Regions from separate parts of the Virgibacillus sp. JSM 102003 genome, predicted to be linked through region 2. Evidence: a T-box and tRNA genes for the amino acid it is inferred to sense, from the RefSeq annotation. Region 2 holds a T-box; the other holds one or more tRNA genes.
The links. The T-box of region 2 lies ahead of glyQ (glycine--tRNA ligase subunit alpha). A T-box ahead of a tRNA ligase gene usually reads a tRNA of that ligase, here a tRNA-Gly.

Region 1: it encodes a tRNA-Gly, which carries the amino acid that the T-box ahead of glyQ (glycine--tRNA ligase subunit alpha) is inferred to sense. The anticodon was not compared.

Annotation. Positions count from the first base shown of each region.
Region 1 is NZ_JBHFQH010000002.1:201,289-217,523, forward strand. Features, by position in the region: gene ACE1TG_RS03505 (alpha/beta hydrolase) at 1-717, shown strand, start outside; gene ACE1TG_RS03510 (alpha/beta hydrolase family protein) at 912-1,526, opposite strand; gene dat (D-amino-acid transaminase) at 2,972-3,835, opposite strand; gene ACE1TG_RS03520 (Crp/Fnr family transcriptional regulator) at 3,984-4,673, shown strand; tRNA gene ACE1TG_RS03525 (tRNA-Gly) at 4,910-4,983, shown strand; gene ACE1TG_RS03530 (ABC-ATPase domain-containing protein) at 5,111-6,814, shown strand; gene queG (tRNA epoxyqueuosine(34) reductase QueG) at 6,830-7,975, shown strand; gene ACE1TG_RS03540 (methylated-DNA--[protein]-cysteine S-methyltransferase) at 8,143-8,649, shown strand; gene ACE1TG_RS03545 (amidase domain-containing protein) at 8,714-9,559, shown strand; gene trmL (tRNA (uridine(34)/cytosine(34)/5-carboxymethylaminomethyluridine(34)-2'-O)-methyltransferase TrmL) at 9,602-10,075, shown strand; gene ACE1TG_RS03555 (2-oxoglutarate dehydrogenase E1 component) at 10,545-13,409, shown strand; gene odhB (2-oxoglutarate dehydrogenase complex dihydrolipoyllysine-residue succinyltransferase) at 13,396-14,646, shown strand; gene ACE1TG_RS03565 (NCS2 family permease) at 14,940-16,232, shown strand.
Region 2 is NZ_JBHFQH010000001.1:159,361-175,595, forward strand. Features, by position in the region: gene rpoD (RNA polymerase sigma factor RpoD) at 1-801, opposite strand, end outside; gene dnaG (DNA primase) at 832-2,646, opposite strand; gene ACE1TG_RS00880 (pyruvate, water dikinase regulatory protein) at 3,035-3,838, opposite strand; gene ccpN (transcriptional regulator CcpN) at 3,854-4,483, opposite strand; gene glyS (glycine--tRNA ligase subunit beta) at 4,618-6,696, opposite strand; gene glyQ (glycine--tRNA ligase subunit alpha) at 6,696-7,574, opposite strand; T-box leader at 7,735-7,907, opposite strand; gene recO (DNA repair protein RecO) at 7,970-8,719, opposite strand; gene ACE1TG_RS00905 (YqzL family protein) at 8,764-8,913, opposite strand; gene era (GTPase Era) at 9,015-9,917, opposite strand; gene ACE1TG_RS00915 (diacylglycerol kinase) at 10,350-10,718, opposite strand; gene ybeY (rRNA maturation RNase YbeY) at 10,708-11,172, opposite strand; gene ACE1TG_RS00925 (HD family phosphohydrolase) at 11,174-13,318, opposite strand; gene ACE1TG_RS00930 (PhoH family protein) at 13,405-14,364, opposite strand; gene yqfD (sporulation protein YqfD) at 14,367-15,569, opposite strand; gene yqfC (sporulation protein YqfC) at 15,594-15,875, opposite strand; gene ACE1TG_RS00945 (hypothetical protein) at 15,999-16,235, opposite strand, start outside.

The sequences.
Region 1 (16,235 bases), on a different contig from region 2:
TTGAAGCTGCAAGGTTACTTTTTAGAGGCGAAACAACCAACGAATAAAGTTGTTGTTATGGCACACGGGTATCTTGGTGACGCGATGGATATGGGATTGTACGGCCAATATTATTATGAACAGCTTGGCTATAACATTTTTATGGCCGATGCGAGAGGTCATGGTGCAAGTGAAGGCGAGTACATTGGATTTGGCTGGCATGATCGTAAGGACTATGTTGATTGGGTCAATCGGATTGTAAAAAAATATGGTCAAGATACAGAAATTGTCCTGCACGGTGTTTCGATGGGGGCTGCAACAATGTTAATGGCAAGCGGGGAAGAGCTTCCTGATAACGTTAAGGCAATTGTGGCCGACAGCCCTTATACAAGCGTAAAGGATATGTTTTCCTATCAGATGAATCGAATGTATAACATACCTGCATTTCCAGTTTTACCGAGCACAAGTCTAGTATCAAAAGTAAAGGCAGGTTACTCCTTTACGGAAGCATCTTCATTGGAGCAAGTTAAGAAAGCTGACGTGCCGATATTATATATTCATGGTAATGCTGATACCTTTGTGCCAACCAAAATGGCATATAAATTATATGAAAATACGAAAAGTGAAGCAGAGATTATGACAGTAGATGGAGCAGGTCATGGAGAAGCATTCGCAACAAAGAAAGAGAAATATATCACGAAATTGAATTCTTTTTTGGATAAGTATATTGGTAATTAATCGTAAAAAGAGTTTTCCACCTGGCAGGGGGGAAAACTCTTTTTATTTGGCAGTTGTATGTACTTAAGAGGTGGTAATATCAACTTGAGACGCATGCTATCGACTATATAATGGATATCAACCGAAAACGCAGTATATCGACTTGAAACACGATATATCGACCACCGATACGATTAACCTGCAACATTAGTTCTTTACAAATATTTTTCAAACCAGTTTGCTATGTGGTTTAGGCGGGCGATACGCATTTTTGGTTTTCCGCTTCGGCTTAATTCGTGGTTAGCTTCCGGGAAACGGACAAATTCAACTTCTTTACGCAAATGCTTTAATGTAGTGTACATTTGTTCACTTTGTTCGATTGGGCAGCGCAAATCCTGCTCGCCATGCACAATAAGCAGCGGGGTTTCCACATTTTCAGCATACTTCAATGGAGAGAAATCCCATAGTTTAGTAGGATCGTCCATTAAATTTTTACCAAGTTCCCATTTTGTAAAGAAATAGCCAATATCGCTTACTCCGTAAAAACTTAGCCAATTGCTAATGCAGCGCTGGGTAACGGCTGCTTTAAACCGATTTGTGTGACCAACAATCCAGTTTGTCATAAACCCGCCATAACTGCCGCCAGTTACGCCAATCCGGTTTTCATCGATGAAGTCAAATTCTTTTAAGGCATAGTCAACCGCACTCATCAAATCCGTGTAATCCTTGCCACCGTAGTCTTCACGACAGGCATCAACGAACGACTGCCCGTATCCATGACTGCCACGGGATTCGTATACAAAACGACATAGCCTTTTGCTGCAAGTAATTGTAACTCATGGAAATATGTCTGGCCGTACATCGCATGTGGGCCGCCGTGAATTTCCAGTACGAATGGGTATTTTTGGCCCTCTTCAAAGCCATATGGACGTAATAGCCACCCCTGAATTTCCCAGCCATCTTCTGCAGTATAGGTCAGTGTTTCTGGTTCACTTAATGATACATTGCTTAGAAACTCCTGGTTCGCGTTGGTTAAGCGTGCTAGCTTTCTATCGCTATTCATTTTATAAAAATTGCATGGGTTTGTTGGAGTGCTAATACCAAGGATGAAAGTGCCAGCATTATACGAAAATCCAAAGACATGGTTGTCTTCTTTATACAGCACTTCGAGGTCACCGTTCAGATTCACTTGATATAGCCCGGTTGCACCAAAATCTGTTCCCAGAAAAAATAAATGTTTTTCTGCCTCGTCCCATATTGGTCCTGTTGTTGATTGACCGAGTCTGGTATCACCAATCAGCGCATCACCTAATTGGATATCCCATTCTTTGCTTAAGCATGTCCTTTCAGCCGATTCTGTTTTAAACACATACAGGTCATTAAGTGTTGCACCCTGGTATGCATACTCATGGCCGAAACTGGCGATTTTTGTTCCGCTTGGTGAAAATTGTGCACTCCCGTATGCACCATGTCCGTTCGTTAACCTCCTTGTTTCTTTTGTTGAAAGATTAAGAAGGTAAAGGTCGTTCGTGAGTTCATAATCTGCATCATCATTCAAGTTGGCAGTAAACAGAATCTGTTTTCCATCAGGTGATATATCCTCGAGGTTATGGTTTGCATCTGCTGTTGTTAACTGCTCAAATATCTCTTTCTCAACGTCAAACAAAACAAGCTGTGTTCGCTTATTATCATAAAATCCTTTAGCGTCCGATTTGTAATCCAATCGATTGATTACAATGGGCTGCTCACTTTTTTCTTCCTTTAACTTTTGGCGTTCCTCTTTTGATTGTTCATGTTGGGCCGTTACGTCATCATCTGTTTCCAGTGATGCACTGAAAACAATATATTTGCCATTCCTTGACCAGGCAGGGTTTGTCGCACCGTTCTTAAATGTTGTGATCTGTTTTGCCTCTCCGCCATTTGTATGTATCATCCAGAGCTGAGGAAGCCCACTCCTAGTCGACTGGAATATGACTTTCTTTCCATCAGGTGAGAAGGCGGGATTGTTATTTTTTGCTTCACCAAATGTCCACTGGCTTGGTTTAGTCTCATTTAATTTTTGAAAAAATAACTGTGATGTATATTCATTGTCGTCGTTTGCTGTTGTGGAAACAAATGTGTAGGCATCTCCCATAGGTGTGAACTGGGGATCACTGTACACATTAATATTAAACAGATCTTCTGCTGCTAATGCACGTTTCGTTGTATTCATGAAATGTCCTCCCTTGGAAAATATCTACTATTAAAAAAGAAAAGCCTTTTGATTAACAAAAGACTAGACTTTATGCTTAGCTAAGTTGGCATCCCGTTCGTATGCTTCCTGCAATCTTGCTGTAATCCTTCCTGGACGGCCATCACCTATTGTATCGCTATCTACTTTAACAATCGGCAAGACTTCTGAAGTACTGCTGGATAAGAATAATTCATCAGCTGTGGCGATATCACTGACAGAAAAGGCTTCTTCAATTAATGGGATATCTAAATCGCGCGTGAACTTTTCAATACGCATGCGTACACAGCCATGCAAGATATTATTTGTGGCAGGATGCGTATAAATTTTTCCATCTTTTACAAGATAAACATTGGAGGAACTGCACTCAGTAACGACTCCTTCTTTATGAAGGATGGCTTCATAACTGCCATTCTCTTTTGCTTCCTGTTTTGCGATAACATTAGGCAATAGGTTTAAACTTTTTATATAACAATTTTCCCATCGGACGTCACGCTGCGTTATCGTAGAAACCCCATCTGATAAATTTTTGAGATTACGAGGAAAATCCTCCATATATGCATAAACATTTGCTGGAACATTGCTTGGAAAAGTGTGTTCACGTGGTGCAGAACCCCGTGATGCCTGTAAATATAGCTTGCCATCTGTTGCCATAGAATTTTTTTCTAATAATTCCTGCAGCAAATCTGTTATTTCCTCTCTGGTGAAGGGTAATTCAATCTTGATTGCCTCTGCAGACCGAAACAGCCTATTTACATGCTCCAAAAGCAGATAATACGTGCCATTGTAGATACGGATCACTTCATATACACCATCACCAAACTGTAATCCTCGCTCTTCATATGGATATTTAAGATCATCATGGTTTACAAAATTTGTTTGTGAGATGATTACTGGATAGACAGACATACTATTCCCCTCCTTGAAACTTATGACTATTTTATATCTTCTATCACTGTATGTAAATGTTTTGTTGGATAGTGATAAATATCACAGAATTTGTTTTATTTTTCCTTTATAATGGATATAAAGTTAGTTAAAGGAGGCATGACCATAATTGGAACCAATTTTAGAACGACTTGCTCAGCATGAATACAGTATTCTCATGGCAAACTCAAAACAGATGAGCGTGAAAAAAGGTGAATTCATATTTGAAGAAGGAAGCACTGCTGATCATTTGTTTTTTATACAGCAAGGTGAAGTAAGAATTTTTAAAAACCTCGGTTCAAATAAAGATATTACTATTTTCACACGTAATATAAATGATGGGTTCGGTGAAATCGGTATTTTCAGTGGAAATTATTATTCCAATTCAGCGAAGGCTTTACAGGATAGTAAGCTATATTCGATTACACGTCATGAAATTGAAGATGTCCTAGCACAAAATGGAAGAATAGGTCTTCATTTTACGCGCTGGGTTGCAGAGAATCTGGAAGCAAGTAAAGCAAAAATGCGTGACTACATTGCATTTGGCTCAGAAGGTGCAGTTGCATCGGTGTTTGTCCGGTATTCCAACACATGTGGTGTCGTAACTCCAGAAGGTATAGAGCTAACAGATCCAATTATGATTCAGGATATTAGCAAACATATTGCTGTATCAAGAGAAACTGTCAGTCGTATTGTGAATAAATGGAAAGACCAAGGGATTATAGACAATCAAAATAAACACTTTATACTTAAAGACATGAACTATTTTAGGAGATTACTTGTTTGTGACCAATGCGGTGTAGAAAATTGTGCAATATAGTTAAACCTGCCATTTCTTATAATTACAATCGAACGTGGATGAAGAAAAGTGGCATTATAGATAGGAATATTTTTCATTCATGTTCGATTGTTGATAAGCCAGGTTTCTAAAATAATAACAGAAAACTATTGATTCAATTTGATAGAGTTGGTATAATTAATAATGTTCCTTAGAAAAATTGGCTTCTTAACGGCCTAAAATCGGAGCATTCATCGTACATACTATACGAGTGAAGTGCGGGTGTAGTTTAGTGGTAAAACTTCAGCCTTCCAAGCTGATATCGTGGGTTCGATTCCCATCACCCGCTCCATACATAAGTCATAACGCAGTGTTTCGTAACATACCCTACGAAGCATTGCGTTTTTTTATAGAACTTGAACTTATACCAATGTAAGTTGTATTCTTATGATAACTACGATAATTTGAGGGATTTTAATATGAAAAAATTAATGCAAAACTTGAAACAGATTGATGGTAAAGGCTATAAAGCATATAAAAGTGTTCAGGGTCACTACACATTTGATGATTTTGATTTATATATAGATTATGTGCAGGGTGATCCATTCGCCACACCATCCAAAATACGCGTTGTCATTCCAGTTCAAAAACGGCAGGTAAAAAGTGAGTGGCTCGACTCTCAGGCACGCAAGGTAGCTGCAGAGGATCTGCTTGCCCGCAAAGTTGGTGGAGCCGTTGCAAAGGTAGGACAATTTATCAAGGGGTCTGGAAAGAGTGGACAGATTCTTTTTGATAAGCCTGGACAGGAAGTTCTGGAACGGAGCGCTGTTCAAATTGATCAAGCGTCTATAACGGTATGTATTTCTGTGGGCTTGCCGGCGAATGGACGAAAAATTAACGGGAGAGAGGCAGAGAAGTTATTTTCAAATGCCATTCCAACGATAATTAAAAGCTCCATTTTCGCCATAGCCGATGATGAAGTTCAGAAGGTTATCGAGCTTGCTGATCAGCAGGAAGTTATTCGCAGCGAAATGCGCCATAATGATTGGATTTCTTTTATTGCGAACGGTTCGGTTTTGCCTAGGGAAAGTGGTATTAGCAACCGGCCGCTGAAGGACGCGGTTCCATTTAAAAGTCCTGCTGCAGATGAAGTGGAAATTCAGCTGCCGCACCAACCTGTACCAATTAAAGGAATGGCGATTAAAAAAGGTATCTCACTTATTGTTGGCGGTGGTTATCATGGTAAAAGCACGATCTTACAAGCGATAGAACGCGGTGTATATTCACATACTAAAGGTGATGGACGTGAGTACGTACTTACTGATTCTGATGCTGTGAAGATTCGTGCAGAAGATGGGCGACAAGTTACTGGTGTTAACATTTCACCATTTATCAATAATCTACCACACAAACAGGATACACAATTCTTCTCGACTGAAAATGCCAGCGGAAGCACCTCGCAGGCAGCGAATGTAATGGAAGCATTAGAAGCAGGAGCTACTACATTACTTATCGATGAGGATACCAGCGCAACCAACTTTATGATTCGTGATCACCGGATGCAGCAGCTTGTGAAAAAGGATAAAGAGCCGATTACACCGTTTATTGATAAAATAAAACAAATGCGAGATCAGCTTGATGTATCAACGATTCTCGTTATGGGAGGCTCCGGTGATTATTTTGCTGTAGCGGATTCGATTATTATGATGGAAGCTTATGTCCCTTATAATGTTACGAATGATGCAAAGGAAATAATGGAGAAATACCCATTAGACCGTGATGCTTTATCGGAAGACGCTTTTGGTGATATTGCCGAACGTTACTTCCAGCAGGGTTCCCTGCAGACCAAAAAAGGAAGCCGTCCGAAAACACAGGCAAAAGGCTTAACTAAAATTATTATGGGGCGGACGGATATTTCATTTGATGATACTGAGCAACTTGTGGATTCCTCACAAACACGCATGATTGCAGAGGTTATTCAATATTTGGATCGAACAAATGGGCTTGGTGCTAAATCGTTAAATAAACTACTGGATGATCTGGAAGAGCAGATGGACAAAAAAGGATTAGCCTCATTTACGACGTTTAAAAATCAGCATCCAGGTGATATCGCACGACCACGGCGGTATGAAATTGCTGCTGTATTAAATCGAATTCGTACAGCAAAAGTTACGCAACAATAAAAAGGAGGGTTACCGTTGAATACAGATCAATTGAAGCAGGAGATTATTGACTACAGCAAGGATATAGGCATCGATAAGATAGGATTTGCATCTGCTGATGTGTTTGGTGAATTGAAGGAACGCTTACGGCGTCAGCAGTCGCTTGGCTATCAATCAGGCTTCGAAAAAGGGTCTGTAGACGAGAGGACGGAACCAGAGCGGTTATTACCAGAGGCGAAGTCGATCCTTTCGATTGCAATCGCCTACCCTTCACGAATTAAGGATGCACCAAAAAGCACAAAAGATGAACGCCGCGGGATATTTTGCCGTGCCTCATGGGGTGTTGACTACCACGTTGTTTTACGTGAAAAGCTGGAGAAACTTTCTGCCTTCATGGAGGAAAAATTTCCTGATGCCGTGAACAAGGTGATGGTCGATACGGGAGAATTATCAGACCGTGCGGTGGCAGAACGTGCTGGTATTGGATTCAGCGGGAAAAACACTTCTATTATTACGCCTGAATTCGGATCATATGTTTATCTTGGTGAATTGATTACGAGTATACCATTTGTCCCTGATACGCCGCTTGCAGATGGATGCGGTTCCTGTACAAAGTGCCTGGATGCTTGTCCAACTGGAGCTCTCGTACAAGGTGGGCAGTTAAATGCTCAGCGTTGTCTTGCGTTTCTGACTCAGACAAAAGATTTTATGCCGGATGAATTCCGTTCACAAATCGGTAATTTCATTTATGGTTTTGACACGTGTCAGGCTGTCTGTCCATATAACCAGAAGGTAGACTTTCATAATCACCCAGAGCTTGAACCAGAACCAGATGTTGCCAAACCAAAACTAAAACCGATGCTCCGGATATCAAATCGTGAATTCAAGGAAACATTTGGTCATGTAGCAGGTTCGTGGCGGGGGAAAAAGCCACTACAGCGAAATGCTTTAATTTCACTTGGTCACTATAAGGACGTGACAGCTGTTGACGAAATGATTAAGGTAATGAAAAACGATGTTCGTCCGGTGATACGAGGTACTGCTGCATGGTCGCTTGGCAAAATCGGCACCGATGAAGCATTTGAAGCAATTACGGAAGCAATGGAGAACGAAACAGATGAACAGGTTTTATTTGAAATGGAAAAAGGATTAAATTTTCAACAGGAATTATCCGCTACTTAATACGCTTTATGAACTTCCTGTTCGTCGAAGCAACAGCTGAAGCGTTGCCCTAAGGGTGTGCGAAGTATATTTCTGGAGCGGCCTCATATTTTCGCTCTATGTCACAGATCAATAGCAGCAAACTTCAATTAAACTCCCTAAATTATATACGGAAAGAGGATTTGGTTATGGAACTATACTATGATGAGATGGAATCACCAGTTGGTCCGTTGACAATTATTAGTGATAGTGAACACATTGTTCGAATAGAATATGGATTATTTAATCAAATGAAAGCAAAAATGCAAAAGTGGAGTGAACGTTATTTTAACAATCCGAAGTTCATCCATAAACCCGGGATAGTTGATCATGTCAAAACGGAACTCCAAGACTACTTTAAGGGCAAACGCAGGGACTTCTCATTTGACTTTACATTCCATGGTACACCCTTTCAGCATAAGGTTTGGCAAGCTTTGTATGATACCATTTTATATGGGGAAACAAAAACCTATAAAGATATTGCAGACACAATTGGTAACCCAAAAGCAGTACGTGCAGTAGGTGGTGCAGTAAACAAAAATCCATTTTCGATTGTTGTGCCATGCCATCGTGTAATTGGAGCAAATGGCAAAATGGTTGGTTATAATGGTGGACTTGATAAGAAAGAATATTTGTTAGCTCATGAAGCGAAATAATGGCCCGTACAATTGCCATTAATTAGAGGTTCTCTCCATATACTCAAAGTGGAGGGGATTTTTTATGGAAAGAATTAAAAATATGTGGCTGAATTTTTTTCAAGGTCAAGAGGTTAATGAGGATTGGTGGAAACGGAAAAAAGCAGTTAGTAATGACAGGGGTGTGGAGATTGTTCGAATCAGTGGCAGGGGACAATTTTTCGAAGAACTCCGTTATTCCAATAAAATATGTTATCGATATCTACTTCATTTATCTTTTTTAATGAAGCAAAATGAGCAATTCATTAGGGAAGAACAAGTTGTCCCGTACCAGTTTCGGATAGAAAAAGGGAATATAACAGATCACAAAATACTGCAGCAAAAGCTTGTAAAGGTGGATGCACCATCGATGGAAGCAGATGAAGTTCGTAATTTGGCTGATGAACGTTTCACTTATGATCGACGTGCAGCAGTTCAATATGCCGAACACTGGTGGAACAGTTATAACCCTGCTTATCGTACGTTCGATGTAGACTGTACAAATTATATCTCACAGTGTTTACGTGCTGGCGGTGCTCCCATGCGTGGCATGCCTAATCGAGGGAGCGGCTGGTGGTATCAGGCGGATAATTGGAGTTACAGTTGGGCGGTAGCACATTCCTTACGCTGGTATTTAAGTGGATCAACAGCAGGGTTAAAAGGCAATGAAAAGGAGTCGGCTCGGGACCTGATACCTGGTGATGTCATTTGCTATGATTTTCAAGGAAATGGTAAATGGGATCATAATACAATTGTCGTGGCAAAAGATGCGAACGGGATGCCATTGGTAAACGCACATACTGATAATAGCCGCAACCGCTATTGGTCTTATGAGGATTCGACAGCTTGGACTCCAGATATTCAGTATAAGTTTTTTCGAATTGGTGAGTAGTGTATAATGATGTAGGTATTAATCGAATAAGGAGAATGAACAGTGAGTATAAATATTGTATTATATCAGCCAGAAATACCTGCAAATACGGGGAATATTGCAAGAACATGTCTTGCAACAGATGCCACGCTGCATTTAATCCACCCACTTGGGTTTTCTACTGATGATAAAATGGTGAAGCGTGCTGGGCTTGATTATTGGGAAAACGTCGATATCCGTGAATACGACTCAATTCAGGACTTATATGCTACATATCCAGAAGGAACGTTTTATTATATCGAAAATTTTGGTACAAAGTATTATACGGAATATGATTACAGTAATAGTGATGAAGACCTGTACTTTGTATTTGGCCGCGAGACAGACGGGATTCCGAAAAGTCTTTTAGAGGGAAAAGAAGACAGGTGCCTTCGCATTCATATGAGTGATAAAGTGCGGTCGTTAAATTTGTCCAACACATCTGCCATTATCATCTATGAAGCATTAAGACAGCGTGGTTTTTCAGGGCTGGAATAGATGGTATCATAAAAAACTTGGCTTATCGCAAAGTCTAATGGAGAAAGCCTAACTGCTAAAAAAAGCCGTCATGTACGTGTACATGGCGGCTCTTGTTATTTGTTATTACTGATCCTTTTTAGGAACTCCTGGTTTTGCATCGTAACCTGAAGTGAAGCAAGATACGATAAATGTTACAATAACGCCCATTAATAATGCTAGTTTCATGACGTTTTCCTCCTTCTATTCTATATGTAAAGTACGCATTAATATAATTATGCCCTTATTATACCGAATAATTATCCTTATGTGAACCAGAAGATATGTCATGTTCATGAAATTATTTTAAATGGCTGGATTGGTTGTTGTTTCTCTGAACAAAATAGGGTATATTAGTTGATGAAATCATAGTAGAGTTCTATAATAAAACTTGAGTGTAAATGACCGTTTTGCAACGGGGTAAAGTTAACTTCTAATGGGGGTATAAGACGTGGCACAGAATGAAGAATCTAACGAAAGATTCTGGGGTACTTTTCATGGTCCAAATATGGGGTATATTGAAGAGCAATATGATTTGTACAAAGAAAATCATGAAGCTGTTAACCCATCACTGAGAGAAATCTTTGATGAGCATGGGGCTCCTGAATGGCTGAACCAATCTAAAGGTACCATACAAGCAACATCTGATTCAGCGCCGTCTATAGATAATGTTAAAAAGCTAACCTCAGCAATGAAACTTGTTGAGGCTATTCGTCGTTTTGGGCATTTGGAAGCGGACATCTATCCAGTAGGGCGTAAAGAGCGCGATACAGAATTAGTTAATCCAAAAACCTATGGATTATCAGAACAGGATTTACGAAACATGCCTGCATCTTGGTTATGGGAGCAATCCCCTAGCGGTGTAGAAGACGGTTTTGACGTCATACAAAAGTTGAAAGAATTATATTCCGGAACGATTACATTTGAATATGACCATGTCAATAATGATGACGAACGGACATGGCTTTTGGAGCGTATTGAATCCGGAGAATTTCATTTAAAACTTTCCAATGAAGAGCAAAAACAACTACTTGAACGTCTTGCCCATGTAGAAGGGTTTGAAGGTTTTTTACAAAAAACGTTTGTTGGACAGAAACGCTTTTCGATTGAAGGTTTGGAAGCAATGGTTCCAATGCTTGATCGCATTGTTAAATATGCGACTGAGGAAAAAGTTGAACATATAATGATGGGAATGGCCCATCGTGGACGTTTAAGCGTGTTGGCGCACGTTTTAGGAAAACCTTATGATAGAATATTTTCTGAATTCCATCATTCACCAGACAAAGAATTAATTCCTTCTGAAGGATCTACTGGGATTAATTATGGATGGACTGGTGATGTGAAGTATCACTTTGGTGCAACAAAAGAAGTGAAAGATGGCGATGAAACTGAAACACGAATTACGCTTGCACATAATCCATCACACCTGGAATTTGTAAATCCTGTCGTTGAAGGGTTTGCACGTGCAGCTCAGGATGATCGATCAGGCAGAGGTTATCCTCAACAGGATTTTAAAAAAGCAGTAGGTGTTTTAATCCATGGAGACGCTGCGTTCATCGGTGAAGGTGTCGTTGCGGAAACATTGAATTTAAGTGGCTTGCCTGGTTACAAGACAGGTGGCACACTTCATATAATTGCCAATAACCTTGTAGGTTACACAACAAATCAGGAAGATGGGCGATCAACTCGTTATGCCAGTGATTTAGCAAAGGGATTTGAAATACCGATTATTCATGTTAATGCGGATGATCCAATTGCATGTGTTTCTGCTATTAAAATTGCTTATGAATATCGACAAAAATTCAATAAAGATTTTCTTATTGATCTTGTAGGCTATCGCCGGTATGGACATAATGAAATGGATGAACCACGAACAACACAACCAAACCTATATCAGGATATTGATGAACACTTAACAGCAGCCAATGTTTTTGCCGAAAGACTGAAGGTTGAAGGTGTGGTTGATAAAGATGAATTTGAAAAAATTAAGGATCGAGTTGAATCCAGCCTTCGTGGTATTTATGACGGTATGAAAGAAAATAAGACAGGTGAAGCTGAGGCTAAAAATATGCCTAAAGCATTGGCAAATGGCCTTGAGGGTTTTGAAACAGCAATTCCGCTTGAGGATTTAAAGGCTTTAAATGCTGGTTTGTTGAAACGGCCAGAAGGATTTACCGGGTTTAAAAAACTTGAAAAAATACTGAAGCGCCGTGAAAATGTTCTGGAAGAAGGAAATAAAGCAGACTGGGGTGCAGGTGAAGCTTTAACATATGCATCCATTTTAAATGATGGAATTCCTATTCGATTGACAGGTCAGGATACGGAGCGTGGAACATTCGCACACAGACATATGGTGTTACACGATGTTAAAACAGCTGAAACCTATTCACCGTTGCATGGATTAGATGAAGCTAAAGCATCGTTTGATATTCGCAATAGTCCGCTTTCAGAAGCTGGTGTATTAGGGTTCGAGTATGGGTATAGTGTACAGTCAAAGAATACCCTGGTTATCTGGGAAGCGCAGTTTGGTGATTTCGCGAATGCCGGTCAGGTTATTTTTGATCAGTTTATAGCAGCAAGCCGTGCGAAATGGGGCGAAAAGTCCAATATGGTAATGCTGTTGCCACATGGCTATGAAGGCCAGGGTCCGGAGCATTCAAGCGCACGTTTGGAACGCTTTTTACAAATGGCTGCAGAGAAAAACTGGATAGTAGCAAATGTGACATCAGCTGCACAATTTTTCCATTTAATCCGTCGTCAGGCAGCACTACGTGATAAAGAAGGAGCACGCCCATTAGTGCTAATGACCCCGAAGAGTTTATTACGGAATCAGCGCGTTGCATCAGCAGCGAAAGAATTTACAGAAGGAAAATTTGAACCTTTGAGACAGCAGCCTAATTTGAAGGTAAGTAAGAAAAATGCAAAGCGTTTATTAATTGGCAGTGGTAAAATAATGGTTGACGTTGAAGATGCAATTGACAATTCAGAAGAGAATTTTGATTGGCTTCGTGCATTGCGATTAGAGCAAATTTATCCATTTCCGGAAAAAGAGTTGGAAAAAGCAGTAAAAGAACTGCCAAACCTGGAGGAAATAGTCTGGGTACAGGAAGAACCAAAAAACATGGGCAGCTGGGATTTCGTGGATGATTACTTAAGAGAATTGTTGAGTGAGGGTCAATCGCTACGTTATATAGGCCGTCCAGACCGTTCCTCACCGGCAGTTGGTGAGCCGAACATTCATAAAACAGAACAGAATCAAATAGTACGACAGGCGATTAATCCGTCAAAAGGAGGAGATTCCAGTGAACGAAATTAAAATTCCAGAGCTTGCAGAGTCCATTACAGAAGGTACAATTGCCGAGTGGTTAGTGAAAAAAGGCGACAAGATAGAAAAAGGTGATCCAGTTGTAGAACTGGAAACAGACAAAGTTAATGTTGAAGTTAACTCCGACTTTGCCGGCGTAATAACTGAAATTGTCAGTGAAGAAGGCGAAGACGTCGAAGTAGGAGACGTAATTGCTAAAATAGATGAAAATGGTGAAGCTGGTGCGGATGCCTCACCCGATGAACCAAAAGAAGAAAAGAAAGAAGTAGCACCTAAAAAAGAGGAAGCAAAAGAGCCAGCGAAAGACGATGGTTCTGATAACAAGCAGGATGTAATTGCTTCACCTGCTGCTCGTAAGCGTGCACGCGAATTAGGTATTGACTTAAGCAGTGTTCAGGCACGTGATCCATTAGGTCGTATCCGTCCTGAAGATGTTGATTCTGCTGCAAAAGGTGGCAATGACAAGAAAGAATCCAAGCCAGCTAAAAAAGAAGAACCTAAGAAATCCGAGAAAACAGAGTTTGACAAACCTGTTGAACGCGTGAAAATGAGCCGTCGTCGTCAAACGATTGCTAACCGTCTTGTTGAAGTTCAGCAAGAAGCGGCGATGCTGACAACTTTTAACGAAGTTGACATGACAAACGTTATGAAACTTCGAAGTGAGCGTAAAGAAAACTTTATTAAGAAACATGATGTAAAACTTGGCTTTATGTCATTCTTTACCAAAGCAGTAATCGGGGCATTGAAAGAATTCCCACTATTGAATGCAGAAATACAAGGGAACGAAATTGTAATGAAAAAATTCTATGACATCGGAATTGCCGTATCAACTGAGGAAGGACTTGTAGTACCAGTTGTTCGCGATGCAGATCGTCTTGACTTTGCTGGAGTTGAACGTGAGATTGGCAACTTAGGCAAGAAAGCTATTAATAAAGAATTAGGATTAAACGACTTGCAAGGTGGAACTTTCACCATTACAAATGGCGGAACTTTTGGATCCATGATGTCAACACCTATCTTAAATGCACCACAAGTAGGAATCCTAGGTATGCACAATATCCAAAAGCGTCCAATAGTAATGCCGGACGATTCCATTGAAGTACGCCCAATGATGTATCTTGCAGTATCATATGATCACCGTATTGTTGACGGAAAAGATGCGGTGCAATTCTTAGTTAGAATTAAAGAATTGCTTGAAGATCCATATGATCTATTGTTGGAAGGATAATTAAGTAGATAAAAAAGGTATATGAACCTCGCTTTGATGATATGTCGAAGCGGGGTTTTTGTATGCTGCGATTTTTGGGGTGTGAGTGAGTAGAAGGAGGCGGTGAATCGCCAGAAGAGAGTGGCGAATCGCCAGAACTGGTAACTGGATAAGCAACACACCCTGTTACATAATCCAAGTGAGATTTATGCTAAAATTTTGCGACAGAAATCCTTTAAATGTATTGCATTCTGTGTTAAAAACGAATATTATGTTACTTGTGATTATAATTATTCGGAAGTAAGGTGAACTCATTGGAAAATCTATTTAAACTAAAACAAAACAATACAACGATCCAAACAGAGTTTGTTGCAGGAATAACTACCTTCTTAACGATGGTTTATATTGTTGTGGTCAACCCGGCAATCCTCTCTTCCGCTGGGGTACCATTTGATCAAGTCTTTATGGCTACGGTCATTGCCGCGGTAGTTGGAACGGTATTCATGGCATTAGGAGCCAATTATCCAATCGCGATTGCGCCAGGCATGGGTCTGAATGCTTATTTTGCCAGTGTAGTTGCATCTCAGGGGTTATCCTATCAGGTAGTATTCGGAACGGTATTTTTAGCAGGTATTCTCTTTGTTTTATTGAGTTTTACGAAGCTGCGTGAAACGTTAATATGGGCAATACCACCTTCACTAAAATTTGGCATTACTTCTGGAATTGGCCTCTTCATAGCGTTTTTAGGTCTGAAGATGTCTGGTATTGTCGTACCTAATGAGGCAAACATGGTTGGTTTTGGTGATTTGCACCAACCCATGACTCTGTTAACGTTAGCTGGGTTATTTATTACACTGATTCTAATGGCTCGAAATATTAAAGGGGCTTTGTTTCTAGGGATGCTAGCTACGGGTATCATAGCTTATTTTACCGGTCAGCTGGAATTTTCGGAAGGATTTACATCGATGCCACCAATGCCGGTGTTCTTTGATATCGATATTGGTGGAGTTTTTGCCAACGGACTTTACACGGTTGTATTCGCTTTTTTATTGGTAACGATTTTTGATACAACTGGAACCATGATTGGTGTGGCAGAACAAGCAGGTTTTATCAAAGATGGAAAAATGCCGCGGGCAAAGTCAGCACTATTAGCTGATGCTACGGCAACTACAGTAGGTTCAATGTTTGGTACAAGTCCTTCTTCAGCATATGTCGAATCTTCTTCTGGTGTTGCGGCTGGTGGACGCACAGGTTTAACGGCATTAGTTATTGCTGTGTTATTTACAATTTCCATTTTCTTTACACCGGTTGTAGGTGCGATAGCTGGCTTACCTGCAATTACAGCTCCTGTATTAATTATTGTAGGATGTTTCATGATGGAAGGGCTGGCACGGATTGACTGGAAAACATTCGATGAAGCATTTCCGGCGTTTGCAATTATTTTAACAATGCCACTAACTTCCAGCATTGCAACAGGGATATCGATTGGGTTTATAACATATCCATTATTAAAATTAGTTACCGGGAAAGGAAAAGATGTCCACTGGATTTTATATTTCTTTGGAATAGTGTTCGTCTTGCAAATGACTTTTTTCCCAGCACATTAATAA
Region 2 (16,235 bases):
TGAAACAGGTTCCTGTGCTATCTTTAGAATATCACGAACTTTGTCAGGAGAAAGTTCCATTTCTTTCCCTATTTCTTCTGGTGTTGGTTCTCTGCCAAGGTCCTGTAACAACTGGCGCTGTACGCGAATTAGTTTGTTAATTGTTTCCACCATATGGACTGGAATCCGAATAGTTCTCGCTTGGTCAGCAATCGCTCTTGTAATTGCTTGGCGAATCCACCACGTCGCATAGGTACTAAACTTAAACCCTTTACGATAATCGAACTTCTCAACAGCTTTGATAAGACCCATATTACCTTCCTGAATTAAATCAAGAAACAGCATACCTCGGCCAACATACCGTTTTGCTATACTAACAACCAGTCGCAAGTTAGCCTCAGCCAGACGCCTTTTTGCCTCTTCTTCACTATTTTCGATTCGATGAGCTAGATCAATTTCTTCAGCAGCTGATAGCAAATCCACTCTCCCTATTTCTTTTAAATACATTCTAACAGGGTCATTTATCTTTATACCGAGTGGAACACTTAAATCATTTAAATCAAATTCTTCTTCTTTTGCAATTTGCTGCATTTTAGGATCTTCTTCAGAATCACCAATAACCTCTACACCTTGCTCTGCTAGGTACCCATAAAATTCATCCATCTGCTCTGATTCAATCTCGAAGTTAGATAAACGATCAGCAACTTCTTCATAAGCCAGTGCTCCGCGCTTTTTCCCTATTTCAAGCAATTGATCTTTCGCTTGATCCAGTGTTAGTTCATTTTCATTTTCTTTTGTTTGTGAAGGCTTATTTTCGGCCATGAGTCCCCCTCCTTCCAACTACATTCAATTTCAATTTGACTTCTTCAGCTGCCTCTGCAATTCAATGATTTCCATTGCAATTTTTGCAGCTTTGATTGGATCATTTTGCTGTTCGGCTAATTTTTGCTCTTCTTTTAGTGTATGAATACTATCTTTACTGCTATTTTCAGCACGAATTATCCGAATATAATCATTGATTTCCTTGTCACTTATATCTTCAAGTACAGGAATCATTGCATACTCTGTAACCAATCGTTTTAATTTGTCATCATTCAACATTTCAATAAACATGCTGACATCGGCTTGATGACCTTCCTCATAAAATGCATATAAATGTGTAGCAATTATTTTATGCTCATCAATATTAAAGGATGCACCTATTTCCTCCTGCACTTTATCAGTAATAGAAGTGTCTTGCAACATATATGCAATAAGCTGTCTTTCGGCATTATGAAAAGCCGGTAGTAATTTTTTTGTTTGTTGAAATTGTGATGCCCTATTAGTATATCTTTTCTTTTCTCTCTTATCCTTACCATTACCCATCTTTTGCCGATGACTCTGGATTTCTTGTGTTAAGGATTCCATTGTTACATTATATTCATTACTGATTTCCTTTAGGTAATATTCCCGTTCAACAGAACTGTCAATCATTGCAATCTGTTTAAGAACACTTTCTATATATTGAATGCGATCTCCTTCCAGACTAAGGTTAAAGTCCTTTTTCAGATAACGCATATAAAAACTCGTAAACGTATAACTTGCTTTAATTACTTCATCCTTAAAAGCAGCAGCACCAAATTCGTAAATAAAACTATCTGGATCCATGTTTTCTCTTAAATTTGCTATTTTTACATGACATCCTACCTTCTGTAACAAAACAGCAGCTTTGTATGTTGCTTCAGTACCCGCATTATCAGCGTCATAACAGATAATCACTGTATCAACATAGCGCCTTAAAAGTTTTGCTTGTGACTCTGTAAGCGAAGTTCCTAATGTAGCGACAGCATTTTTTACCCCCGCCTGATATGCAGAGATAACATCCATGTATCCTTCAAACAAAACAGCTTCATTTTGTTTACGAATGTTTTTTTTTGCTAAGTCAAAATTGTATAAGATGCGTCCTTTTTGAAACAATTCGCTTTCGGAGCTATTCAAATATTTTGGCTCCTGATCACCAATTGTTCGACCACCAAAACCGATAGCTTTTCCTAAGTGGTTCCGAATTGGAAAGATAACTCTGCCTCGAAACCGGTCTGTTACACTATGGTCATCATTTAGAGAAAGTAAACCAGCTTTAACAAGTATCTGTTGATGAAAACCTTTTTTCTGAAGAAACTCAGCTGTAAAATCTTTTACATTTGGTGCAAAACCTAGTTGGAAAACATCAATCGTTTCATCAGTGATACCGCGATCTTTAAAGTATTGATATCCTTCTTTCCCATCTTTCGTATATCGTAATAAGTGATGGTAAAGTTTCGTTATCCATTCATAAGCAGATAGTATATTCTGATTTTCTTCCGACATGGACGTTTCATTATTCATCCCTGTATCAGGTAAGTCTACTCCACTTCTATCGGCAAGAAACTTTAGTGCCTCATAAAAAGAGTAGTCCTCCATCTCCATCAAAAACGTCAGTACATTTCCACCTTTACCACAACCAAAACAGTGAAAGATCTGCTTCTCCTGGGTTACCGAAAATGACGGAGTGTTTTCACCATGAAATGGACATAGCCCGAAGAAGTTTCTTCCTTGTTTTTTTAATTGAACATATTCACCAATGACATCAACAATATCATTAGATTTTCGTACTTCTTCTATTACCTCTTCTGGTACTTGATTTGGCAAATTTACCACCATGCTTTAATATAATTCGATATTTGTTAAGAAAATCCTTCATGATTCGACAATATTTTTTTAGAAAGTCGAAAAAATTTCCTTCCATGAAGTATAAGACTTAGAAGGATTTGTTTAACTTGTTGTATTATTGTACCTCTAGACAGGCTTCTGTAAACCTTTAGTCGAACTTTTGAAATGCCCATACACTGTATTTCTACATTATTGAGTAGTATTCCTTCCTATATCTTAATGTTTTATTTTTCTGAATACGTCAATCGGTTACAATGCATGCTTATTATTTTATTTTGACACAAAAAATAATTATAATACAAAAACGTTCAGATTACCATCAAAAAACATTCTACTGTTATGCAGAATGTTTTATGAATGAATTAACTTATTTTTTAACCATATGAGAAATAATATTTGCTGTTTCTTCCACTGCTTTATTGGATACATCCACAACCCTGCATCCAATTTTATTAACTAAATCATGAAAACATTCAAGCTCCTGGTGAATTCTTTCCATATTTGCATATGTTGCTTGGTCTCCAAGTCCTAATGCCTTTAATCTTTCTCTTCTTATTTCGTTGAGTTTTTCAGGGCTTATCTGCAATCCAATACATTTTTTAGGATCTACTTCATATAACTCTTCTGGCGGATCAACTTCAGGTACAATAGGTACGTTGGCAACCTTTAATCTTTTATGTGCTAGGTATTGTGATAAAGGAGTCTTAGATGTTCGTGAAACACCGATTAATATTATATCAGCTCGTGCAATTCCGCGTGGATCCCTGCCATCGTCGTATTTAACTGCAAACTCAATAGCTTCTACACGTTTAAAATAGTCTTCATCTAACTTATGGACTAATCCTGGTTCAAGACGCGGGTTATGATCAAAGAATTTCTCCATTGCATCCATCATTGGCCCCATTATATCAATGGCCTCAATGTCTTTTTCTTTTGCTCTTGAATTTAAATATTTTCGTAAAGTAGGATCTACGAGTGTAAAACCGATAATCCCCTGCTTTTCCTGTGCAATCTGTATGGTTTCATCAATCGTTTTCTTATCTTCCACATATGGCACACGTTGTATATTATATTCACCATTATTAAATTGACTCAACCCCGCTTTTATTACTAATTCAGCAGTTTCTCCAACGGAATCCGACAAAACATAAACTAGTGGTTTAACACCCATGGTTCGGCTCCTCTCTTATAAATGCTCATCCATTATTAATTCCACAAACGCCTTCGTTATCGTGGTTTTCGTGATTCGTCCTACAATTTCCAAGCCGTTTTCAGTATCTTTGATGACAGGCAGTCCGTCAATTTGTTTATCAATCAGCTTCTTTGCAGCGTCTATCATTAAATCCTCTCGGTAACATACCGTAATATTGGGCATTCTCGTCATAATAATATGTACTGGTACAGCGTTTAAGTCCTGATTTCCAATACTAGCCCTCAATAAATCCTTTCTAGATAAAACACCTATTAGACATGCGTTCCCATCTACTACAAATAGGGTCCCGACATCTTCTAAAAACATTGTTGAAATAGCGTCATAAACAGAAGCATCTTCTTTAACAACTATAGGGACTGACTGATATTCCTGTACTTTAAATTGTTTTATTTTTTCGGTTAGTAGTTCAGTTCCGGTTTTACCTGTATAAAAATATCCAACTCTTGGTCTTGCATCAAGGAAACCAGCCATGGTCAAAATAGCTAAATCCGGTCGTAATGTGGCTCTTGTTAAACCTAGGTGTTCAGCTATATTTTCGCCGGTAATTGGACCATTTTCTTTAACAATTACAATAATTTGCTCTTGTCTATTTGATAACTCCACTTTTTCACCACCTAACGGCACAATGTGACATACTATTTATCCAATATTATAGACTATATAGAGTGAAAAAGAAATAACGTTACCTTAAAATAGTGATTTAATGGGTCTGGATAAATGCTACTCATTTGTCCGGATCAGAATTGCTGCTTCCATTCAATTTTAGATAGATCGGCATAGTCATAAGTCAATGCTGCTATTAAGTTCAAAAGTGACAGTCGATTATTACGGATTTTTTCATCCTTTGCCATAACCATATTATGATCGAAAAAGTTATGAATAGGTTCTGCCAATTTTCCTAAGTATAGCAAAGCATCCTCTGCTTGCTGGTTGCTATTCGCATCATTATATAAATCCCTTACTTCTAAATAAACTTGATACAGTTCCTTTTCAGATGGTGTTTCAAAAAGGTCTTGATTAATAGTTGCCAAATCCGTTTTCCAAGACAAGTTAATTACTCTGACAAGAGCCTCCTGAACAGATTTAAAATCCTGATCATTTCGTTTACGGGATAATGTAATCGCTTTTGCTATCGTATAAGCAATAACACCTATTTCTTTATGCAATACTGATTGAATAACATCTTGCTCAAGCTTCACTTCTCTAAATATATATGTGGCACGCAAGCCAAAGAAATGTTCTAATTCACTTCTGACTTCGCTCGCGTCGTTAATTGCCAGGTTGTGATAAAACTGATGTGTTAAATCCAATAAAGATTCAACCGTGATATTCCATTTATATTCTTTTAATATTTTCAAGATACCCACTGATTGACGTCTAAGACCATACGGATCCTGTGAACCAGTCGGTATTAATCCCACTGAAATACAACCAACAATTGTGTCCAGTTTATCGGCAACACTTACAATTGCACCTTCTATCGTTTCTGGTAGGCGATCATCAGCATGAACTGGTAAATAATGATCTGCAACCCCTCTTGCAACTTCTTTCTTCTCGCCAAAATTTAATGCATATGTCTGTCCGATAATTCCTTGGAGCTCTGTGAACTCATCCACCATATTTGTAGGTAAATCAAACTTGCAAATTTCAGCAGTCCTGATTGCCTTTTCTTTCGTTTCATCATCAAGATTAAGTTGTTGTGCCAATTGATCTGTAATACTGACAACACGTGACACTTTATCACTTATTGTTCCTAATTTTTCCTGAAAAACAACTCGTTCCAACTTTTCCAAATAATAATCTATCGAATGTTTTTGATCTTCTTCAAAAAAGAATTGGGCGTCAGATAGTCTCGCGTGCAACACTTTTTCGTTGCCCTTCACTACTGTATTTATCGCTTTGTCATCACCGTTCCGTACACCGACAAAGTAAGACAGCAATTCTCCATCCTTTGATTTTACAGGGAAATACCGCTGGTGTTCTTTCATAGATATTATTAACACATCTGATGGTAATTTTAAAAAGGACTCTTCGTATGATCCGATAAATACCGTTGGGTACTCAACAAGATTACGAACCTCATTCAGCAAACTATTATCAATTGGTACTTGAAATCCGTATTCTGTTTCTATTTTTTTAATCCCATTGGTTATTAAATGTTCACGTTCATTCGGATCTGCTATAACGTAATTATCCTTCAGTTCAAATTGGTAGTCTGATGGTGATGTTAAAGTAATCCTGCTCCCTAGGAACCGATGACCGAACGTAAAATTACTGGTTGTAACATCAGCAATTTCAAAAGGTATAACTTGATCTTCATACAATGCAGCAATCCAACGTATTGGGCGTGCATATCGAAGGCTTTGTTCTGCCCAGCGCATATTTTTAGGAAACTGAATAGATTCAATAATTTCTTTGAACGAAGGAAGCAATTCAAACGTATCTTTACCGATAATCTGTTTTTTTACGAAAATATAGGTTGTCCCTTTTACATCCTTTGTATAAATGTCTTCAACCGTCTTCCCTTGACCTTTTGTAAAACCGATTGCTGCTTTTGTCCAACTACCATTATCATCCTTTGCTATTTTAACAGCTGGCCCTTTTACTTCTTCTTCAAGTGAGGTTTGTGTTTCGGCAACATCTTTAATTAAAACGGCAAGTCTTCTTGGTGTTGAAAATGATGTAATCGAATCATATGAAATACGTAAGTCATCAAGCCAATCTTTTGTTTTACTAATAAGTTGACTTTCTGCTTTATCTATAAACCGCGCTGGCAATTCTTCCAGTCCTATTTCAAATAATACATCTTTAGCCATTATTCTGCCTCCTCTGTTAGCATAGGAAATCCTAACCGTTCACGTTCTGCTACATAAGCTTTAGCAATACTCCTGGCAAGGTTTCGTATCCTGGAAATATATCCTGTACGTTCTGTAACTGAAATGACACCCTTAGCATCGAGTAAATTAAATGTATGTGAGCACTTTAATACGTAATCATAGGATGGAAAAACCAACCCCTTTTCCATTGTAACTTCAGCCTCTTTTTCATACATGGAGAATAACTCAAATAACATGTCTGTATTAGATTCTTCAAACGTATATTTAGAATGTTCGTATTCAGGCTGGAAAAAGATATCCTTAACCGTTACACCTTGTGTCCACTCTAAATCAAACACGTTTTCTTTATCCTGAATATACGACGCCAAACGTTCAATCCCATACGTGAGTTCAACTGTTACTGGATTTGCCTCAAGTCCGCCAATTTGCTGAAAATATGTAAATTGAGTTATTTCCATTCCATCCAGCCACACTTCCCATCCAAGTCCTGCAGCACCCAAAGTCGGATTTTCCCAATTGTCCTCTACAAAACGTATATCATGTTCCAACGGATTAATACCAAGCGCTTTTAAAGAATCTAAATATAATTCCTGAATATTATCTGGAGATGGCTTCATAATTACCTGAAATTGGTGGTGCTGATAAAGTCGATTAGGGTTTTGCCCATATCGCCCATCCGCCGGTCTTCTTGAAGGTTCAACATAAGCTACATTCCACGGTTCTGGTCCAAGACTTCTTAACAGGGTCATTGGAGACATTGTTCCCGCACCCTTTTCAACGTCATATGCTTGCATTAAAATACAATTTTGATCTGACCAATGTTTTTGTAAAGTTAAAATCATTTCCTGTATAGTCATCTATACAACCTCCATATTTAATTTATTTATTGAATAATACGAAAGGGCATGCGCCTGTTCACAGTTCATCCCGGTTGGGTCTGCCGTGCAAAGGATCCGCCTGCAGTCAAAGTCAAAAGCCTAACACTAAAAAAATCCATCCCTATGTCACTTAAAATGACATAGGGACGGATTTAATACCGCGGTTCCACCCTACTTGCCCTGTTAAAAAGAGCCACTTTATACCAACTGCTCAGGAGCGCCGTTCCTTATTGTCCTATTATCCAGCTTTCACTATTCTGGACTCGCTCAAAATAGTAACCAATAAGTACTATTCTCCATCAATGCAATTAAATGTTCTATTTAAAATATGTACAAATAATACTGTATTACCACCTGAATTGTCAACAAATAGACTATTTTAATTTATCCAATTGATTTAAAAATCGCTTTGATTTCAAATAATAGCCACCATATTGTTCATAATAGGCATCAATAAGGCGACGCAATAAATTTTTATTTGCTGATTTCACTGAAATTGTACCGACTCTTTCCAGTTCTACACTCATAAAGATATGCAACAGCTTGGCTACATTATCTGGCAGCATAATTGCTTCAGAGTCAATATGATTACATCGCGAACAAAGCAAACCACCTTCAGCTATCGAAAAATATAACGGCGTATCTTTCCTGCCACAGCTCACGCAATTACTTACTGTCGGTGCAAATCCGCCTTTTGCAAATAATTTTAATTCATACATCATCATTGGAATTTCTGCATCTGCATCATCATGTTCAGCGATCCAGGACAATGTCTGGTATAGCTGTTCAAATAAATAGTTATCCGGTAGATTTGAATCAACTAATTTATCGGTTAGTTCAACTATATATGCGGCATATGCTGTCTTAATTATATCTTCTCGGATAAAACGGAGCGAATCAACAACATCTCCCTGTTGAATTGTACTTAAACCGGAATTGACATAGATAAAAAATTCACCAAGTATGAATGGCTGCGTAACTGCAGCCATCCTGCTTTTTGGTTTTTTAGCTCCCCTGGCAATAGCAGAGATTTTACCTAGTTTGTTACTGTAAATCGTAACTATTTTATGTGATTCACTGTAATCTTGCGTTTTAATGACAATACCTCTCATTTTTTCAAGCAAATAGTATCACCTTCTTAGGTTAAACCATTGAAAATCTCCATGTACTATAATTTAGGTTCAATCGATGATACCTCTTCATCTTCCTGTTGAATCAAGTCACCTGTACCGTGTTCTCTTTCTTCTAACTCTTTCAATAATAAATAGGTTTCAATGTTTCCTGTCTGACTAAATAATCTCCAGGTTAAGTCGATCACAAGAAACCCCACCTTCCTTTATAGCATATTGAAATTGAAAAGTACTTACTACTTAGAATTACCATACATGTTCATTCAATGAGTTTTAAATTTTACCATGTTTAATATTCATCATCGCGGAAACCAAATTCACGCAACTGTGATTGCTTGTTGCGCCAGTCTTTTTGAACTTTCACCCAAAGCTCCAAGTAAACTTTTGACCCTAATAATGATTCAATATCCTTTCGGGCTTTTTTACCGATATCTTTTAACATACTTCCTTGCTTACCAATAATAATTCCTTTTTGGGTTTTCCGTTCTGTAACAATTGCTGCCTGAATAAAAACTGCATTTGAGTCTCTTGTTTCAATATTCTCGATCACAACTGCTATTGAATGTGGTACCTCTTCTCTGGTTAACTGCAATACTTTTTCCCGTATTAATTCGCCAATAATGAACCGCTCAGGATGGTCTGTTATTTGATCTTCAGGATAATATTGTGGTCCCTCAGGTAAATGTGTTTTTAATATATCAAGCAAATGTGTAACATTATTTCCATGAAGTGCTGAAATTGGAATAATTTCTTCAAAATTGTACTTATTCCTATAACGTTCTATCAAAGGAAACAATTCATCTGGATGAATTAAGTCGACTTTATTGATGATCAGAAAAACCGGACGTTTTACTTGCTGCAGCCGTTCAATTATATATTGATCACCTTTTCCGTAACCTTCATCAGCATTAATCATAAAAAGAATTGCATCCACTTCATTCAAAGTATCTTCTGCTATTTTCACCATAAAATCACCCAAACGATGCTTGGGTTTATGGATACCCGGTGTATCAATGAAAACTAGCTGTGCATCCTCTTCAGTTAGAACGCCTTGAATTTTATTTCGTGTTGTTTGAGCCTTATCACTCATTATTGCTATTTTTTGCCCTATTACATTGTTCATAAATGTTGACTTTCCTACGTTAGGTCTACCAATAATTGCTAGGAACCCTGATTTAAATTTTGTATCCATGTTATGTCCTCCGAAGCAGTTATTTCTATTTGATATAATCATCATACTACAAAATGCAGCTAGTTTCATGCATCCGACAAAACCTTTAATAAGTTTCTATAAATCCTCATAAAATGACATAAGCAGTATTTCAACTTTCGCAACGTAAAAATGAACGCATAAAACTTGAAGGAATAAGAAAGGCTGAAGATGTTGAGTTAACTTTGGATCAACGGTACGCATTTGATATAAACAGCGAAGTAGTGAAATTTGTAAGTTTCTCAAACGACGCAGCTCGCATATTCAAGCTGTTGGTTTAATCGTTTAAAAATTTTTACTCTTTATGCATTACTTATATAATGAGCAAATCCTAGCCTTAGTTGCACTTATGTAATAAGAAAGGATTTAAACATTTTTAACTGCTAAAAAAACCTTCTTTAATTGAAGGTTTTACTAAAACAAGCCATATATTTTCGGTAAAAATATTAATAATCCTACGACAAATGAAATTACGGCAGCTAGCAGAACTGCCCCCGCGGCAACATCCTTAATTGTCTTAGCTAATGGGTTCGTTTCAGGTTTTACATAGTCAATCAGCTTTTCAATCGCTGCATTAGTAGCTTCAGCAACTAACACTAATCCAATTGTGAGCATAAGGATTGCCCACTCTATTAAAGTTAAGTGTATTATCGTACCTGTAATAATAACGGTTATAGTTGCAATTAAATGTATCCTAAAATTTCGTTCTGTTTTGGTGACTTCTTTAAGACCATTCCACGCATGTAAGAAACCAATTGACCTTTTACTTTTATTATCGTTCAATGCCGAATTCACCCAGAATTTCTTCTTGCCTTTTAAACATTTTCCGTTCATCCTCTTTGTCCATGTGGTCATAACCAAGTAAATGCAAGAAGCCGTGAACCGTTAGAAACCCCAGCTCCCTCTCAAGTGAATGGTCATAATCTTTCGCCTGCTCTTCCGCTTTTTCAACAGATATCACAATATCACCAAGAACTAACGGAATATCTTCGCCAACAATGTCCAATTCATCATCTGTTTGTTCCTGCATTGCAAACGATAATACATCTGTCGGTTTGTTAAGCTGTCGGTAATTCCGGTTAATTTCCTGAATTTCAACGTTATTGACAAAATTTATCGATACTTCAGCTTCCAAGGAAATTGCTTCTTTTTTTGCAGTGAAAATAAGTAATCGTTGCAGCATATCAATATAATCGGTAGGTACAGAATTAGTTTGGTCATGAAAATCGATATACATCTTATTTTGCCTCCTTCATAGGGTATTGAATTCTTGAGTGAAAAATTCCTTTTAATGATTTACAGATTGTTTGGTGAACTTTATCCAATTCCATTAATGTAAGTGGACATTCATTTAATTGTCCATCCATAAGACGATCATTTATAATAGATGATACAATTTCTTCAATCTTTTCCTCTGTAGGCTCATTCAAAGACCTTACTGCGGCCTCCACAGAGTCACATATACATATTATTGCAGCTTCTTTCGTTTGCGGCTTTGGACCAGGGTATCTGAAATTAATTTCTTTCACATAGCGGTTACTTTCTTTTTCTTTAAAATAAAAATATTTTAATAAAGTGGTTCCGTGATGCTGCATCGCAATATTAATAATTTCCTTTGGAAGTTTATGTTTTTTTAGCATTGCTGCTCCATCATACGGATGGTTAATAATAATTTCTGCACTTTGTCTAGGCTCAATTATATCATGAGGATTAGAGATCGATAACTGATTCTCAATAAAATAATGCGGCCTTACTGTCTTACCAATATCATGATAATACGCACCAACCCTTGCCAAAAGACCATTTGCTCCAATTACCTCACAGGCCGATTCACTAAGATTGGCCACCATGACGGAATGATGATACGTACCTGGTGACTCAGTTAGAATTTTTCGAAGTAAAGGATGATTAGGACTTGCTAATGAAAGTAACTTTATATCTGATAAAATACCTAATCCGGTCTCGAAGATTGGCAATAAACCAATAGCTAAAACTGCTGAAAGGAATGCGGAAGCAACTCCAAAACCAGAATGGATTAATAACTCTTCTAACGAATACTTTTCAAATGAGAGGAAAAGAAACAATGTTACAATCATAATGTTAATTGCAGTAACACCTGCGCCTGCTTTTAGAATAGCCAAACGATCCTTAACATTTGACAGGAAAATAATACCAGCCATTTGCGAAAAGAAGAAGTAAATGCCGGCCTCTATATTTAATGCACCAGGGATTTGTTCGTTAAAAATTATGCTTCCCAAAATGGCATATAATATAGAGAGTACGATTGCAAACCGTTCATTGAGTAATTGTTTTACAAGCAAGGCTCCAATTGCAACCGGAACTGCAAAAAATAACTGGCTTACTGGAACCGTTATCATACTTACCACTTTCATTAGTGATACAACTATAAAACTTATTAATATAATGGAAGCAATTTTACCTTTATCTAAGTGATTAACTTTTGAAAGGAGGTTCATTTCATATCCAATAACTAAGATTATTAAAAATAGTAATAAAGCCAATCCAATTACTGGGTAAATGTTTCGCTCTTTATCCAATAAACCAGCTAACTTTAAGTCCTGATAATGTTCATTTGTGATTACTTGGCCTTCTCTAACGATAATCTCACCGGCTCGAATCACAACAGGTTCAACGCTGCTGGCTGCGTCCTTTCGTGCATCCATTGTTTTTTCAACATCAAAAAAAGAGTTTTCCACAACAGCAAATTCACTTAAATTTACAAGTGCTGCTTTTAAACTATCTGATAGATTGGAATACCTTATATCTTGTTCCATTTTGGCAATACCGCTTTGGATATTTTCAACACGGACACCATTTCTTAACACCTCTGTCAGAGAAGCAATGAACATCTCTTTGGCTTCTATACGTACTTGTGGACTTACCTCAACAAGTTCATATAATATTCCATCATCGACTTGTTCGGTTATTTCTGGCGACAATATCTGCTTTAATTTCTGTACTTTTACTTGGCTTGGCATTACGCCTGCGTTATTCTCGCTAGGAGATTTTGGTGAATTTTCTGCCTCCTCTACCTCCATTTTTTCAATTGCATCAAATATTTCTTCCACATATGCTATTTGTTCTGCAGTAGTTTCAGTTGATATGTCAAATCTATCTTCAACTGATTGAACCGTTTCCCGGGTTTTTCGTTGCGTTTCCTGTTCATTTTCAATTGTAATTGGTGAACGAATCGTTTCCTTAGCACTAGTAAACCGTTCAATATCATATGTTTCTGTATACACGTTATTAACCGTTACAAGGAAAAAAAAGACACCCAAAATAACAACCGGCAAAACAACCGTTACCCATTTTGTCCGGATCTTAAGAAGTGTCTTTACAAAATTTTGCAACAACTTAGCCATAATACTCACCTCATAACTGATCAATAAGAAGCTATGTAAATATAGAAATAAGACCCGCAAATGGGGGTCTTACACTATTTCTTTAATCAGTTGGTTTTTTCATATGCGTCGATTATTTTTTGTACCAATGGATGCCTTACAACATCCGTTTGATTTAAGTGAATAATTGATATTCCATTCACAGGTGACAGTAGCTGATTTGCTACCTGCAAACCTGATTTAACTCCCTTAGGTAAGTCAATTTGGGTGATGTCACCAGTTATTATCATTTTGGAGCCAAAACCTAAGCGTGTCAGAAACATCTTCATTTGTTCTGGTGTCGTATTCTGTGCCTCATCCAGTATAACAAATGCATCATCAAGTGTCCTACCACGCATATAGGCTAATGGGGCAATCTCAATTGTATCCCTTTCGATTAAACGCATTGTATGCTCCGCTCCAAGAACATCATGCAATGCATCATATAATGGCCTTAAATACGGATCAACCTTTTCTTTTAAATCACCAGGTAAAAATCCAAGGCTTTCACCAGCTTCCACTGCTGGGCGTGTTAAAACTATCCTTTTGACTTCACCATTTTTTAAAGCATGAACAGCCATTACGACAGCCAGATATGTTTTCCCTGTACCAGCGGGACCGATACCAAATACAAGGTCATGAGACTTAATTGCTGATACATAATTCTTTTGGCCTAATGTTTTTACTCGGATTGATTTTCCCTTAACGTTTTTGGTTATTTCATCCTCAAAAAGTGTCTCAAATTGATTAATTTTACCTTTTTTTGCGAGATCGACTGAATATACTACATCTCGCTCCGTTATATCCAAACCTTTTCTTACTATTGTAAGAAGAGTAGATAAAATCTCTTCTACAAGTTCAATCTCTTCATTTGTGCCAGAAACACCTACTTGCTCTCCTCTTGTAACAATCGATACATTTAATTGTTGTTCTATCTGCTTCAAATATTTGTCATTTGTACCAAACAAAGCTAATGCTTCATTAGGATTAGTTAATTGTAACTCAATTGTTTTCAAGTTTTCTGACATAATCAATCTCCTTGATCTATTGATTCTTCTTTAACAATATTTTCTTCCACAGCCATATATAAGATTAGTTTAACTTTACCATTCTCAATTGTTTCATGCAAAACTTTTTCGGAAACAATTTTCGCATCAGGTCCCAGTCTTAGCATTAATTCGTTTTTTGCCTGTTCAATCCCAATATTAATTGCTTCTTCCTTACTTCTCTCTACTTTATTATACCTTTTTTCACTTAAAATAGTTTCAATTATTTTTACTGGAATTTTCCACTTCAAAAAATACAGGTCTTTTTCAATTCTTTCCCGATGAATTTCATTAAATTCGGGTGAATTGAATCCCCATACAGGCAGTTCGAAATCATTGATACTTAAATGATATTTACTTTCACGATTTCCAGTCAATAGTTCATGACTAGCTTTTAACGGAATGGTCACTTCTGTTTCATACCATGTTTTCGCAATTATTTCTCCCTCGGCTGCTACTAATTCATATTTCTTGTCCTCTTCGCTATCATCAAAATTAAGCTTTCCTGAAACAAGTACTTGTCCGGGCTCAACATAGTCATTAACATTAACCTTTGGAAGACCTTTCGATACATACATTTTCTGAATGACGCCTTTTTTTGTAGCTACTAAATTTCTGGGACCCTGTACCTCCTCTTCTTTTACTATCGTTTTTTCTACTCCTTCAAGAACATAGGATGTCCCTTTTTGATGCACGCCAACCCACAGTAATTCAGGTACATCATTTACTAATTGTTGCTGTACTTCACTTGGTGCATCAAGTGTAAAAGTCCATGCCCCCTGATGAATCCCGTATTCAGTCAACTGTTTGTTTATTTTTTCCTCTATATCTTTTGGTACACCTATTATTCTGACTTCCCAAATGATATTCGACAGAAAAAAAATAAGCATAACACTTAACAATAAGCCAAGCACAACTTCTTTTTTACGGGTGAATTGTTTGAATAAAAATGGCAATCCTTTTTTATTTAAAAAGGTCACCTTATAACTTGTCCGACGTTTAATATCCTTTAATGTACCAATATCACTTAATTTAACTTTACCATTACAAGTAAATTCAGATTCCTTTTTAACATCCCAAACTGTAATACCTTGATTAATACAGTATTGAAAGAAAAGTTCAGGATTTTTACCCTTTATTGATATTCTCACGTATCCAGTAAAAAATGAACCTTGTATATGTTTCATGTCCTCCTCCTTTAATTATCTTACTTAATCTGGAATAAATTTAACTTCAGTTATCAAACCTTCCAGTAATATTTCTTCAGGCACCATCATTTTCAGCACAAATGATGATCCCAAGATCTGTACATACCCCTTAGTGGTTTTGAGCTTTAATTCGGTATCTGAATAAACAATCAGTCCTTTATGATTCTCAATGTAAACATGTATTTGGCCAATCATTGTTATTCTCGGCAGCTCCAACATGACATCAGTTGGAAGTGCAAGATGTTTCATAAACCATGGACCGATTCGTTGTTGCCATTTCTTCACTGATGTGGCCCCCTCTCACATTCATATTTATGAAATTAACGACAGGATAAGAACAAGAAAAAAGAACCACTACCGAGTTAAGCATCTATCGCTTACCAAGTAGTGGTTCTTTATTTGAGTTAGTTAGTTTCTTCGTTGTTTCACAATACTTTGATATGGTTTCTTAGCTCTGGGTGAACCTAATACTTCTGCCATGATAACACCGTTTACCAAACCTTTTCGATTTAAATTATTTTTAATCCTTCTCTTAAATCGTTTTTGTTCAACTGATAACTCTTTATCAGTTTGGTTGAAGTTATCATTTTCGTTAATAATTGCATCGTGCTTACGTTCATCGATTGCCTTTTGTGTAGCTGTATT